DNA from 3 places in the Parendozoicomonas sp. 209JJ7-1 genome. Region 3 is predicted to be linked to each of the others. Evidence: predicted binding sites of a transcription regulator. Region 3 holds the regulator's gene; each other region holds the start of a gene.
What was found. Region 3 encodes PhoB, which activates phosphate uptake and scavenging genes when phosphate is short. Its sites were predicted from a motif close to TGTCATANNNNTGTCANA; they were not measured.
Positions count from the first base shown of each region.

Region 1: ACY2RQ_RS17340 (UTRA domain-containing protein) is a predicted target of PhoB. The motif match lies at 1,441-1,458, and genes of this name have one in related genera.
Region 2: ACY2RQ_RS11810 (choice-of-anchor I family protein) is a predicted target of PhoB. The motif match lies at 2,156-2,173, and genes of this name have one in related genera.

Region 1 covers NZ_JBYVJU010000020.1:47,886-51,163, reverse strand. Annotated here, with positions in the region: gene phnX (phosphonoacetaldehyde hydrolase) at 1-154, opposite strand, end outside; gene phnW (2-aminoethylphosphonate--pyruvate transaminase) at 151-1,323, opposite strand; gene ACY2RQ_RS17340 (UTRA domain-containing protein) at 1,480-2,190, shown strand; gene ACY2RQ_RS17335 (putative 2-aminoethylphosphonate ABC transporter substrate-binding protein) at 2,293-3,278, shown strand, end outside.
Region 2 covers NZ_JBYVJU010000010.1:147,245-150,522, forward strand. Annotated here, with positions in the region: gene ACY2RQ_RS11805 (GNAT family N-acetyltransferase) at 1-217, opposite strand, end outside; gene ACY2RQ_RS11810 (choice-of-anchor I family protein) at 361-2,103, opposite strand; gene ACY2RQ_RS11815 (YicC/YloC family endoribonuclease) at 2,403-3,266, opposite strand.
Region 3 covers NZ_JBYVJU010000010.1:36,589-39,866, reverse strand. Annotated here, with positions in the region: gene ubiA (4-hydroxybenzoate octaprenyltransferase) at 1-346, shown strand, start outside; gene ACY2RQ_RS11315 (SprT-like domain-containing protein) at 356-1,003, shown strand; gene phoB (phosphate regulon transcriptional regulator PhoB) at 1,099-1,794, shown strand; gene phoR (phosphate regulon sensor histidine kinase PhoR) at 1,882-3,213, shown strand; gene ACY2RQ_RS11300 (H-NS family histone-like protein) at 3,210-3,278, opposite strand, start outside.

The DNA.
Region 1 (3,278 bases), on a different contig from region 3:
CCTGGCTGGCAGTTATGGGTACACCTGCATCAGCAAACAGACGACAGAGGGCTTTCACCGGTGCCATGGAACCAAAGTCTATAACTGTTCCGGCCATATCCATAATCACGGCCTGCAAAGGGCCGGTGTAGCGACGCTGATAGTGGAAACTCATGGTGTAATGCTCCCGCTATTTTGTTCTGTTGCCTGGGCTGTGGTCTGAGGCGAGCGGGACCAGTCGATAACGCTTTCAACTGCATCAATCAGTGCGTGAAAGTCTTCAGGGAAAACATGACCGATATTGCCGATACGGAAACAGGGAGCTTTGGACACCTTGCCCGGATAAATCACAAACCCTTGCTGCTTAAGTGCGTCATAAAAACGTTGAAACTCAAAGGCGGGATGCTCGGGGGTATAGAAAGAAGTGATGATCGGCGACTGATCCAGTGGCTCCAGCAGACAACGGAAGCCCAGGGATTCCATACCTCTAACCAGAATCCTGTGGTTTTCGCAGTAACGCTGGTAACGGGCGTGAATGCCTCCTTCTTCCTCCAGCTCCAGCAGGGCCTGTTCAAAGGCCAGTACAGTGTGGGTGGGGGAAGTGAACCGCCATTTGCCGCTGTTATCTTCCATACAGCGCCACTGTTGGTAGAGGTCAAAGGTCAGCGAGCGGGCATGATCTGCGGATTCTTCCAGCGCCTGCTGACGGGCGACAACAAACCCGAAACCGGGAATCCCCTGAATACATTTGTTGGCAGAACTGATAACAAAATCTATACCCAGTTTATCAATATCCATGGGGATGCCACCAAAGCTGCTCATGGCATCAAGAATCAGGCAGCGCTTTTGCTCTTTAACGACAGCGGCCAGTTCTTCCAGAGGATTAAGGCGTCCGGTGGTGGTTTCACAGTGCACGAGAATTACATGGGTAATGTCTTTATCATCGACAAGCGTCCTGCGCACCTGCTCCGGGTTAATAGCCCCAAGCTCACCAAAGTCCAGCAGGGTGTGATTGATATGAAGATAGTGACATATTTCCGCAATCCGCAGGCCGTAAGCTCCGTTAGCCAGCACCAGAAGTTTTCCGTTCGGGGGAATTACACTGCCTGCGGTGGCTTCTACACTGCCGGTGCCGCAGCCCTGCATCAGGACCGAGGTGTATCCGTGGGCGGAGGTTGCCAGTCGGGTTAACTGACGACGGATGCTTTGTACCCGGTGGTTGTAATCAACATCCCAGGTGCTCAGGTCCCGGTTCATGGCAGCGCGTACGCCGGGAGATGTTGTCAGGGGACCTGGCGTTAAAAGCAGGTAGTTATCGCTTGCTTTTGGGGCGGATATGAACATGTTTTTACCTTGACCTGCACTGTAAGCAGGTCGTCTGGTTTTTCTGGTCTATACCAGTTTGCAGAAAAGGTTAATGTTCCGGTATTCTTGCGTCAATGTCGTACCGTCTTTTTTAGAAGTGAAATTTTTATTACAGCTCCCTATCAGGAATTATCAGTGACAGAAACAGCGGTGCCGGTTACCCGTCCATTTCAGGCTATTTTGAGTGATCTGGAACATAGCATTCGTACAAGAAAGCTGACAACAGGAGAACGGTTGCCATCAGAACGGGAGTTACAGGAACACTTTGGCTGTACCCGGGTTACTGCCAGAGAGGCATTGATGCGTCTGGCTGGGAAAGGGCTTATTTATCGACAGCCCCGTCGGGGCTGGTTTGTTGCGCCGTCACGGTTTATCTGTAATCCGGCCCGGCGTATGCACTTTCTCCATGATGCGAAATCACAGGGGTTTATACCGTCAACACAGTTTATCTCATGCAGCAAAGCGCAAGCCCCTGCACAGGTTCAGGATATTCTTGGCTGTGAAACCGCATACATTTTGTGTCGTTTAAGAATGCTGGATGGACGCCCGGTTCTGCTGGAAAACCTCTACCTGATTGAACAGTGTTTTCCCCAGCTGGAAGATCAGGTGCTGGATGCTTCCCTGACAGAACTGCTGCGGGATAAATACAATATCTGGATTGCTGGCGAAGAGGCTCGCATTCGCTCAACTGCCCTTGATGATATTCAGGCCGAACAGTTGCAGGTTGCCCCGGGAACCCCTGCTATTAATATTGAACGCATTCGTTTTGACCGAAACAACCGGGCGGTGGAGTTTGATATTGATTACTGGCTCCATGACGCTATAGAGCTACACGCAAGATCATAAAATCTCTGCATGGATGTCACAGTTTCGTCACAAATCGCTCCTAATATCTCTTCTGGTATAGACCAATTTTAAAAATTGTTACCGGAAGCAGGAGCGATGGAGATGACAAAAAGCAAAACAGGAAAATGGATAAAAGCCGGTCTGGCTCTGGCTGCTGCAGTGAGTTTCAGCGCTGGCGTTGCTGCTAAAACTGAGTTGACTGTTTACACAGCCTTTGAAGCAGACCAGTTGAAGGAATACGAGAAGGCTTTTGAAAGTGCCAATCCGGATATTGATATTCGCTGGGTTCGTGATTCCACCGGTATTGTTACCGCCAAACTGCTGGCTGAAAAGAACAACACCAAGGCAGATGTCGTCTGGGGGCTGGCTGCCACAAGTCTGATGTTGCTCAAGAACGAAGGTATGCTGCAACCTTATAAGCCCAAGGGTGTTGAGCGTCTGCGCAAGAGCTTTGTTGATAATGCGGAAGTGCCTTCCTGGGTGGGCGCGGAAGCCTGGGTGGCCAGTCTCTGCTACAACACAGTGGAAGGTAAGAAGAACAATGTCCCCGCTCCTGCTTCCTGGCAGGATCTGACCAAGCCTGTTTATAAAGGCCACATCATTATGCCTAACCCCAACTCTTCCGGTACCGGATTCCTGGATGTATCCAGCTGGCTGCAGATGTTTGGCAAGGAAAAAGCCTGGGCTTACATGGATGACCTGCACAAGAATATCTCCCGTTATACCCACTCCGGTTCCAAGCCCTGTAAGCTGGCCGCCGCCGGTGAAACCACCATCGGTATTTCCTTCGCCTACCGTGGTGCCAAGTCCAAAAAGAAAGGCGCTCCCCTGGAGATTATTACTCCCAGGGAAGGTCTTGGCTGGGACCTGGAAGCTACTGCCATTATTAAAGGCACCAAGAAACTGGCCGCTGCTCAGAAACTGCTGGACTGGTCTGTCACCGAAGAAGCTAATCGTATGTACAACAAGTACTACGCAGTAATCGGTATTCCTGAAGTGACCAAGTCTGTGCCTTTTTACCCGGAAAGTATCGGTGAGAAGATGATCGATAATGACTTTGAGTGGGCCGCTGGCAACCGTCAGAGTAT
Region 2 (3,278 bases), 110 kb from region 3:
GCCAGGTTATACAGCCTTTAAACTCATCAATAGTTGCCGCAGTTCCATCTTCAATGGCACTGCTGTAATAAACCCTTAGAAAGCGATCAAAGTGTTTAAAGTATTCAGAAAGATCGGGCCATATATACCGGAGAAACGTATCTGCGATAAACGCCCCCATAAAACACTGGTTAAACTTTTCCCTCTCACTTTCACAAACATTTTGAATAGATGGCATGCCGCACTCCAGACAGAGAACAAATGGTCGAGTAAGAAAGCCATCGTAGGATAGTCAAAGGCAGAAGTGTTCACGTGTCCCATTTATAAAAAAACGCCGCCGGAATGCGCAGCTCCAGCGGCGTTTTGCTTAAGCCCGGATGATTACTTCACTTCATAAACAGTGGTGGTACCGGACACTTCATGGCCGACAATCAGCAGAGCATTTCCAGTAGGGCTGTTTTCCGCTTTAACAAAAGTCATGCCTTCCGGAGACAGGTCACCTGCGTGGGCAGTTTTTTTCTTCGCATCTACGTTAAAGTCACGGTTATGAACGTAACGGATATACTCTGGCCTGGAAGGGTTGCTGATGTCGTACATCATGATGCCACCGGTACGCTCCAGGCCGATAAAGGCATAGGTGCGCCCGTCAACTTCACCTACGGCAACGGCTTCCGGCTCAGGGCCTTTATCGTCGCTGCGGCTGTCACCCTTGGTCTTATCGTCGTTATTATTGAAGTCCTTGCCCAGAACTTCGGCAGTGATGCGCTCAAAGTCATCACCGGAATCAAACACCAGCTGACCTTCTTCATTCCAGATTGAGAAAGAGCGGGCACCGTAGGAATAGAGCTGGCCAAACTTGCCATCTTCATTCTTACCAAGGGTGGTGGTCACTTTCAGACGGCCCAGCTTAGCCTTGTCTTTCACGTCGGCGGCATGGGGATGGCTGGCGGCAATCTTCAGCTTTCCGGCACGCTTTTCTTCAGTGAAGCCCAGGCAACCATCTTCATCGTCAAATTTCAGTCCTCCAGACGCCAGGCATTCAGACTTATCAGCAGCCTTGTACCAGTAATCACGGGCATCGCCTTCATTGGCTGTGACAATAAAGGTCTTACCATTGTTCTCGAAAGAAGTGATGGTATCCGGCTGGTACATGCCATAAACACCGGACCATGCCTGAATATTTACGCCCTTATCCTTGTTGCTGGCATCAATGGGATGCTGACCATAATCCTTGTAACCCAGAGGCACGATAGAGTCGATGCGGGCATTGGCAATATCAACAATGGCCAGGGCGTTGTTTTCCTGCAGGGAAACCCAGGCTTTGGAGGAGTCAGAGGATACTGTGATGTATTCCGGTTCCAGATCCTGGGCTACGGTGGCATTACGACCAAAGATACGGACATCGGAAGACAGCTCAGCGGCACGGCTGCCACCTTTGTTAAAGTCGGTGAAGCCAGCAGTGCGCACGTCAGAAACCCTGTTACCTTTTACGGTAAGAATACTGACGGAACCTTCAGGGTCATTCTTGTAATCTCTGGAAGGCTCACCTTCGTTAGCAACCAGAAGGTACTTACCATCGGGGGTAAAGGTCACCATATCCGGCAGGGAACCAACTCGCGCGTTATGACTGTAGGTAGCCTTGCCCTGCTCATCCAGGGTATACAGAACGACAATACCGGGAGCCTGCTTGTCAGCATTCTCAACTGCTACCGCCAGCAGGTTACCGTGAACGGATATGCTGTTGGCAGCGCCCAGCTGCAGACCGGGCAGGTCTCGCTGAATATCAATAGAACCACGCAGGGGCAGGTTGGCATCGGACAGAGGGTTGGCCAGGGGAGTGCTGGTCAGGCCGGAGGCATCGAGGCTGTCAACGGTACCAGAAGCGGCATTGACCACAAAAACGGACTGACTGGCTCCATGCCAGGCAACGATCTCAGCGGCACTTTTATGGTACTGTCCGGAAGCATAACGACCCACCGGAGTAATATTGGCCGGTTCCGCCGCTATAGAGGAAGCAGCAGAGGAGGAAACAGGTTGTTTAGAGTTGCAGGCAGTCAGCATAAGAGCTGTGCTAAGAGCTGCCAGGCCGCCAGTGATTTTCGCCGTTTTTATAAAAAGAGCCATGGGCCGTCCATATTCATTTTTGATTCTGACAGCGTACCTTTTATAAAGTTTCCATGACATCCGTATGACAGCAACAAAAACCACCCAGACTGAATCAGTGGAAGTGGTTTTTGGCTCTCTTCATTCGGGCTAATAATTAATTACAGATTCTTTTTCTCTTGGTGTGGGAAATGTGTCTGTCCCACATTTTGTCCCACCACTTACAGCACATTACCTTAAAGGACAAACAAGGGTGGAAATATATGGAACCCCCCGAAATGCGGGGGGCTTGCTGTTACATGCCATTACGGGCTATGACATCATTCTATGTTCTGGACCTGCTCTCTAATCTGCTCAATGAAAACCTTCAGGTTAACGGCACACTGAGTCACTTCAATCCCAATCGCTTTTGAGCCAAGGGTGTTGGCTTCCCGGTTCAGCTCCTGCATCAGGAAATCCAGACGGCGGCCAATTGCGCCTTTGTTGTTCAGTACCCTGGTGACTTCATTTATATGGGTTTCCAGGCGATCAAGCTCCTCATCAATATCCGCTTTCTGTGCCAGGAAGACCAGCTCCTGCTCCAGCCGTGTGCTGTCGATATCGGTTTTTATTTCTTCCAGCTTCTGGGTGATTTTATCCCGCTGGGCCTGGAGGAGTTCGGGCATATGTTCGCGAACAATGGCGGCTTCTTTGGCAATGCGGCCCAGGCGCTGAAGAATAAACTGCTTGAGTTCTTCGCCTTCCCTTTTACGAGACTCCTGAATCTGCTTCAGAGCCTCGGTAAAGGCTTCCACAACATGGAACTGTATCTGGGTCAGGTCAGTGCTTACCTGCTCCATTACACCGGGCCAGCGGAGGATTTCCAAGGGATCTGCCTTTTTGGCTTTGGAAATAGCATTGCACACGGAGTCCAGCGCCTCATCCAATTGATTAAGCAGGCTCTGGTTCAGGGATATGCAGTCATTGGCATCGGTCTGGATAACTTTCAGGGTGCATTCTACCTTCCCTCTGCTCAGGGTCTTGCGCAGTAAATCCCGCAGGCGAGTCTCAGTTTCCCGCATGTTGTCCGGAAGGCGAAAGTGGGGTTCAAGGTAGCGGTGGTTGACAGTACGGATTTCCCAGATCAGAGAACCCCAGTTGTGACTGGCTTCTACTCTGGCAAATGAGGTCATGCTTGCGGTCATGTTGTCTCTTCT
Region 3 (3,278 bases):
GCTGTGGATTGTGGCTTATGACACCCAGTACGCCATGGTAGACAGGGATGACGATCTGATTATAGGGGTAAAATCAACAGCCATTCTTTTTGGAGAGAAAGACAACACGATCATTACACTGCTTCAAGTACTGACCCTTTTATCTCTGGTCATCACAGGCACTGTAATTCACGCAGGGCTGTTTTATTATCTCGGCCTCGCCGGAATGGCCGGTATGTTCGTCTACCAGTACACTCTTACCAGGAACAGGGAAAGGGAATCCTGCTTTAAGGCCTTTCTTTCCAATCACTGGGCCGGTTTTGCGGTTCTGGCGGGAATAATTATTGATCGCTGCCTGATGAACTGAATAAGGATGATGCCAGACTCTCTCCCCTCCGACCTTGCCCATTCAAACCTTGAGGAGCACCTCTCAAGGCAACTCAGCTCTTATCTGCCCGAAGGCACTGCCCTTTTGTGCGCCAGGTGGCTGATAGACGGACAGGTTCAACTGAAAATAAGCCGCCCCCGCAAAACCAAGCTGGGAGATTTCCGGCCAGCTCAATATGGCAACCCCCACAGGGTCAGCGTAAATAATAACCTGGAGCCTTTACAGTTCCTGATTACCCTTGTCCATGAAATTGCCCATGTTCATACATGGAACCTCCATGGCCACTGTGTTTTCCCCCATGGGAAAGAGTGGAAACATCAATACCGGACTCTCCTCCATAAAATCCTCGAACTTGGTATTTTTGATACAAAAACCCATGGTTCTCTTTATAAACACAGCCTGAACCCCAAGGTCAGAAGCAGTGGCGATCAGACTCTCAAAGAATTAACCCAGCCTGAATCAGGCCTGATTCTTAATCATTTAAAGCCCGGAAAACGGTTCAACATTGAAAATGGAAAAGAGTTCCAGGCCATCCGTAAATTAAGAAAATACTGGCTTTGCAAAGAACCTGATTCAGACCGCCACTACAAAGTATTGGGAACCATTCCCGTATTTGTTGATAACAATCGAATATGACAATAAGACTGAATTGTCATTTATCTGTAACATTTAAGCGGTGTAATTCCTTGGTCCTGCTCATATCCAGACCTTCAGGGGGAATTGTTCGAGCCATGACAATAACTACAAGTAAAATTCTCATCGTGGATGATGAAGCTCCTATCCGGGAGATGATTGTCGTTGCTCTGGAAATGGCAGGCTATCACTGCCTGGAAGCAGAAGATGCCAAATCAGCCCATGCCATTATCGTTGACCAGAAGCCCGATTTAATTCTGCTGGACTGGATGCTGCCCGGCATCACCGGCATTGAACTGGCCCGTCGTTTGAAAAGGGATGAGCTGACCGCTGAAACCCCGATCATCATGCTGACCGCCAAAGGTGAAGAGGATAATAAAATCCAGGGCCTGGAAAGCGGCGCGGACGATTATATTACCAAGCCCTTCTCTCCCCGTGAGCTTGTGGCCCGCCTGAAAGCGGTTCTCCGCAGAACCCAGACTGTTGGCCAGAGCGAACCTATTGAAGTATTCGGGGTAACCCTCGATCCCATCAGCCACCGTGTCACCATTGATGACCAGCCAGCCGAAATGGGGCCCACGGAATATCGCCTGCTGCAGTTTTTTATGACTCACCAGGAACGTGCCTACACCAGAAGTCAGTTGCTTGACCACGTCTGGGGGGGTAATGTCTACGTAGAAGAAAGAACTGTAGATGTACATATTCGACGTCTGCGTAAAGCACTTGGTTTAGAACATGAAAAGCTTGTTCAGACTGTTCGCGGAACGGGTTATCGCTTCTCCACCAAGACCTGATAACACAGTCGTTTATTGTTAACAGCTAACAGGTAGTCGCTCTGAATAAGGGTGTGGATGCACTGATATAACAATACCGGTAAAAACGTGAACCAAAGCTGGCAATCTGCAGTTATAAAAAGCCCAGTTCTCATACTATTCATCTGTCTTGGGCTCGGCATTCTGACAGGAAACACTTTGCTGTTTCTTCTTCTTGGTTCAATCTGCTACCTGCTCTGGACCCTCAGGCACGTAAAACTGCTCTACCAGTGGTTGTATGACTGTTCTGCCGCCGGGCAACTCCTTGAACCTCCAAACTCAAGGGGGCTCTGGGGCGAAATGTTTGACGGCATGTACCGGCTACTGCGCCGAAGCGAACGCTCCCGCAGCCGTATGCAGGCGGTGATTGATCGTTTTCAGGAGTCCACATCTGCCCTGCGGGATGCCATTGTTCTCACCAATTCCCACGGCCAGATTGAGTGGTGGAACCCTGCCGCAGAGCATATTCTCGGCTTCCGGGACCCAGATGATATTGGCCAGCAGATAACCAACCTTATCCGTCATCCCAGGTTTGCCGAATACTTTGACAGAAAAGAGTACCAGGACCCTCTCAGCATCCCGTCTCCTATTTCCGAGGAGAGAAAACTGCTGTACTCCATCACTCTGTATGGAACAGATAACCGCCTGCTGGTTGTAAGGGACAACACCCGTATTTATCAGCTGGAGCAGATGACCAAGGATTTCGTGGCCAATGTCTCCCATGAACTGAGGACTCCTTTAACGGTTGTTTCCGGGTATGTTGAAACTCTGCTCGACAGCCTTACGATGATGCCGGAACCTCCGCATCCGATTCTTCCCAGAGCCCTGGAACAGATGCTGTCCCAGTCCAACCGTATGGGGAATATTATTGAAGACCTGCTGATTCTGTCCAAGCTGGAAACCGCCGACAGTCAGCAGGATCTGACACCGGTTAACATTCCTGTTTTACTGAACGCAATCATCGCTGATGCAAACCTGTTCAGCGGCGAAAGAAATCATGAAATTATTCTGGACTGCAAATCTGACTCCCAGATCCTGGGAAATGAGAAAGAGCTGCGCAGTGCTATTTCCAACCTTGTTTTTAATGCGGTGAAATACACACCGGATAACGGCACAGTGAAAGTGAAATGGCTTGTGGAATTGAATACCGGATATCTTATGGTGAAAGATAACGGTATAGGCATGGAACCCCAGCACATTCCACGCCTGACTGAACGTTTTTACCGGATCGACAAAAGCAGGCACGCCTCAACGGGTGGAACAGGCCTGGGACTGGCCATTGTTAAACATGTGCTGCTTAGACATGACGCTACACTGCTAATCAAAAGCCGGGTTGGTCAGGGAAGCAATTTTACCTGCCAGTTCCCCCATAGCAGACTGGTCAGGGAAACTGAGGATTAACGTTCCTCAACAATGCAGTCTGCTCTCTCTTTACCGGTACGCTGAAGATACTCTTGGAAAACCTT